Regions from separate parts of the Bacillus sp. UNCCL81 genome, predicted to be linked through region 2. Evidence: riboswitches for the same ligand, from Rfam matches in the RefSeq annotation. Region 2 holds a riboswitch; the other holds the start of a gene.
What was found. Region 2 has a riboswitch for cobalamin ahead of BM319_RS00895 (ABC transporter substrate-binding protein). Riboswitches for the same ligand answer to the same signal wherever they lie in the genome.
Positions count from the first base shown of each region.

Region 1: another riboswitch for cobalamin. It lies ahead of BM319_RS08715 (acyl-CoA thioesterase); the one in region 2 lies ahead of BM319_RS00895 (ABC transporter substrate-binding protein).

Region 1 covers NZ_FOMF01000003.1:613,974-616,452, forward strand. Annotated here, with positions in the region: gene BM319_RS08710 (amino acid permease) at 1-167, shown strand, start outside; cobalamin riboswitch at 435-633, shown strand; gene BM319_RS08715 (acyl-CoA thioesterase) at 1,009-1,503, shown strand; gene abc-f (ribosomal protection-like ABC-F family protein) at 1,925-2,479, shown strand, end outside.
Region 2 covers NZ_FOMF01000002.1:153,962-156,440, reverse strand. Annotated here, with positions in the region: gene BM319_RS00900 (FecCD family ABC transporter permease) at 1-84, opposite strand, end outside; gene BM319_RS00895 (ABC transporter substrate-binding protein) at 50-1,009, opposite strand; cobalamin riboswitch at 1,133-1,305, opposite strand; gene BM319_RS00890 (ATP-binding protein) at 1,478-2,479, opposite strand, start outside.

The DNA.
Region 1 (2,479 bases), on a different contig from region 2:
CCTACTTAGTTTTGGTATTAATCGGTATGTGGTTTAATGATGACACACGTATCTCACTTATTGTAGGGATTATTTTCTTGGCAATCCTTGTCATTTGTTTTTATGCTTTTGGTATCGGAAAACGTGTACCATTAGATGCCCAAGCAGATGAAGAAATAGCTAACTAATACTTGACTTAATTTGATGTGATGTTCCTAAGAACATAGCTTTTCAATAAAAAATATTAATTTTATAAACAATTTATGCGTTCGTATGATTAGATCAAACAGTATTAAACTGGATGAGACTATTATACGAACGCATTTTTTATATTAACTGAATAAATAAATCGACAGTATTTTTTAATACAAAAATTAAAGTTTTTTTTAAAACAGTACGTAAAGTAAAAAATAAATATTTTGACTATTTTTGCATTTTATGACAAAATGATGAAAACTACATAGTAGGGAATAGGTGTAAATGAAGTTCATAGTTTGAAATCATTTACTTAAAAGGGAAGATTGGTTTAATTCCAACACGGTCCCGCCACTGTAAAAGAGGAGTAAATAAAAAGATGCCACTTATTAATTTAGGGAAGGCTTTTATTTACAAAAATTCTTAAGTCAGGAGACCTGCCTATTCTAACGACGCTGTTTGACCTACGAGAGATAGGGAGGTGCCTTATGGAAAGAAAGCTTAAGTTAACTTGTTCTAATTATTTATGTTTTCCAACTTAAAGGCATTTTTGTCTCTTATGAGATAAAAATGCTTTTTTATTTTAGTTAAAAGGAAAAGGAAAAAGTAGTACATATAGTAATTTAGGATATCCGAGAAATGGTGAAATAAATGAAAGACCTAGTCTAGGGACATATTTTGCATTAGCAAGTAGTAGTAAAAACATTTACGAGGACTGTGGTTTAATGACCCGTAATGAAACTGAGGTAATAGATGCCTTATCAAATATGGTAAAATCTGCGAAAAAAGTTCGAGAAAAATATTATTCAATTATTTAATGATAGGGTGAAATCGATGAGTGGTAGATATGTAAAAGAATCCAGAGTATTTGATAGTAGTAGAATATTTCCAACTGATTTAAATAACCATGGTACATTATTCGGAGGGAAAATGCTTGCAGCAATGGACTTAATTGCTTCCATTTCAGCTACAAAGCATTCAAGAATGGAATGTGTAACCGCATCGATGGATTCAGTAGAATTTTTATGTCCAGTTCGTGAAAGTGACTGCATATATTATGAATCGTTCGTGATCTTAACAGGCTCAAGCTCAATGGAAGTGTTTGTTCGAGCTACAGCCGAAGACCTACTTTCAGGTGAAAAAAGGGTTGCTGCAACATGTTTTGTAACATTTGTTGCACTTAAAGATGGAAAACCACATAGAGTAGTAGAGGTAATACCAGAAACTGATGAAGAAATTAAATTACAGCAATTAGCATTTAAACGATTAGAAAGTCGCCAATTAAGAAAGAAATTGAGTAAGGAATTGGCATTAATTTGGAAAGAATAAAAAGAAACCATTGAAATCATACTAAAAGTAAGTTAAGATTAAATTAATATTTTTAAGGAGGCATCAAATTTAGACACTATGTACAATATCCGATAACTTTTTAAGCTAACGAATTTTATAGCAAAAAAGTACTCTGCCTGAAGTCAGAGAAATTGGATAACTATGTCTATTGATGAGCCTATACTAATAATAAATTTAATCCATTGTCTTAAATGAATGGTTTATTTACTATTACATTTCATTAGAAAAATATTCTAACGTATATATTTATATATATACACGGCTTATTAAATCACATCCAATTTACACACAGGCAGATACTGCTTGTGTGTTTTTTATTTTCTTTCTTAAAAAATGCTTTCGATAAAGGATTGAATTTTTTAAGCAGGGTGATATTTTAAAATCGGATGGAGTGAAGTATATGTTTATTATAAAAGCATCGAATATAGAAATAGAATTAAACGGTAAAACAATTTTTAAAAATGGAAACTTAGATATAAAAGAAGGTGAAAGGGTAGCATTAATTGGTGAAAATGGCGTTGGAAAATCAACATTTATTAATGCCATTTTAGGTAATATTCCATTGAAAAAAGGAATGCTGCAAATTCACTATTCAAAAGATGAAATTGGATGGCTTTTAACAGATGAAGAGAATCAGGAAGGCATTTTGGCAAGGGAAGTGATCGAATCGTTTGATCAGGAACGATCCTTCATTAAAAAGAATTTAGAAAAATATCTACTTGATTTGTCAAATGAAGAAAATCTTGCTAAATATAACGAGAACTTAAGTAGATATTTAGAATTAGATGGCTATGATTGGGAAACAAAAATAGATCAAGTTTTGAAGAAATTTCAATTACCGCAAGAATTATGGAATATTCCATTCAGTCATTTAAGCGGTGGGCAAAAAACAAAAGTCAAATTAGCAAAAGTAATGATGAAGCAACCAAAGCTATTAATTTTAGACGAACCAACA
Region 2 (2,479 bases):
AAATAAAAAGATTAATAAGATAATTGGAATTAAAAAGATTGAATATGTATTATTTATAAAGCTCTGGGTAAACCGCCTTTGCAATTGCTTCGACTCCCTCTGCAAGTCTTGGACCAGGTCTAGATGTTGTATCTGAATTAACATCATATACACGGTGATTTTTAATTGCGTTTACTGTTTGCCAGTTTTTTCTAGCCATTACAGTTTTTTCTAGATTTGGTACATAATATCCATAAGTTGTTAAAATCACATCAGGATTCGCTTTAATCGCTGATTCCTCACTATACTTTACCCAACCTTTTTCACTTTCAGCTACGTTTTTAGCATGTACAATCGAAAGCATTTCATCTAGGAACGTACCTTTACCTGCTGTATATATTTCTGGTGGTCCTGATATTTCAAGCCAAACCTTTGGATTTGTAGTTGCTTTAGCTGTTTTTTTGCTAATTTCATCTAATTTTGTTTTCATACCTGTTACAACTTTTTTCGATTGCTCAGTTTTTCCAGTTATTTCTCCAACTTGTTGAATTGTATCATACACATCATTAATAGTTGCAGCATTTTTTACGACAAAAACATTAATCCCAGCTTGTTTTATCTGTTCTAAACCGTCAGCAGAAATTCCTAAACTTGATTCATGTGCTAAAACTAAATCAGGTTTTAATGAAATAATTTTTTCAACATTATATGTCATATCAGCATTATTTCCGCCAACTTTATCAATTGATTTTACTTCTTTTGGATAATTGTCAAAATCCGTTACCCCTACTACATCCTTGCCATCACCAATAGAAAACAAGATTTCTGTATTACTAGGTATAAGTGATACTATTCTTTTAGGTGCCTCTTTAAAGCTAACTTCTTTGTTCGTTGCATCTTTTACAGTCATTGGAAAAGTTGCTTGTTCACTCTTACTTACATTCGATTTTTTTTGTGTTGTATCATTATTACAACCAAATAATCCTAAACACAATAACATAATGATCAAACTTGATAAAAACTTCTTCATTTAAATCCTCCTAATAATTTGGAAAGCATAAAAAAACCCCATTCGTTTTGAACGGGGCTGAAACAACATATTTATACAAGAAGTCTTGCAACTGCTGCTTCAAATTCTTACTCCCCGAAGAATTGAACAAGGATGAATTTAGCAGGTCTACTGACTTTGCTTCAACCTACTCCGACCTTCCCATTCATAAAGAACAGTGGCTATTCGTTTCGTCCACATTACAGTTGCGGGGACAGTTCTGGATTATACCAGATTCCCTTTTAAGCAATACTTGCACTAAACTCATCAATATTTCATTAATTCAATCGTAAGATAAATTGGGTAAGAATTCAATTATTTTATTTATATGTTTATTATTTTACTAACCTTTGATATGTTTTTTTGTGTGTTTAGCAGAGTTTTTGTCTCTAAACTTAATGGAAATATGTTTTATATGAAACAAGATTACTCTACATCTTTTTCGTTCATTCATAAATTATGCGGTATTTTAACTTTAAATGTCGTTCCTTGTCCTACTTCACTATAGACCTGAATCGATCCACCATGTGCTGTTACAATATTTTTAACGATTGATAATCCTAAACCCGTTCCACTTCTACCTCTTGTACGAGCTTTATCCGCTTTATAAAAACGTTCAAATACAAATGGTAAATCTTCTTTTGAAATCCCTGCACCTGAATCAATAAAATTAAATGTAGTTGATCGTTCATTTTGATTTACTGAAACAATTATTCTTCCATTTTCATTCGTATGTCTTATAGCATTATCAATTAAATTTGTAAAAACCTGTTCCATTCGATCCTCATCTATGTATATATTTATTTGTGGAATGTTGTCGATTTCTCCAAATAGCTTAATATTTTTTTCCTTTGCTAAACCTTTAAACTTGCGTAAAATTCGATCTACAAATTGTACTAGAGGAACGAACTCTCTATTTAATTCAGTAAATCCGTTCTCCATTCTTGCTAAATCTAACAAATCATTTACTAATCGACCCATTCTAAGTGACTCATCATAAATGATTTGTGACAATTCTTGCATCTCTTCTTTGGATTCAGCTACACCATCAACAATCGCTTCGCTATAACCTTGTAATAAAGAAATAGGCGTACGTAGTTCATGAGAAACATGCGCTATAAAATCTTTTCTCATCTTTTCTAAACGTCTTTGTTCTGTAACATCCCGAATCACCGCTACAACGCCTCTTATATTCGTTTGATTATATAGGGGGGACATTAAAACTTGCCAATTGCCTTGATCGAAATTTAATTCTATAAATTGCTTTTTCTCACTTTCGACTACTAATACAAATAAATCTAATAGTTCCTTCGTTAAAACAAGTGAAGAAGGTTCTTCAAATTGATCATCATTAAGCATTTTCAAAAAGCGTTCAGCTGGTGGATTTGATGTCACGATTTGACCTTCTTTATCAATTGAAATTACACCATCTACCATACTTGTAATAATATT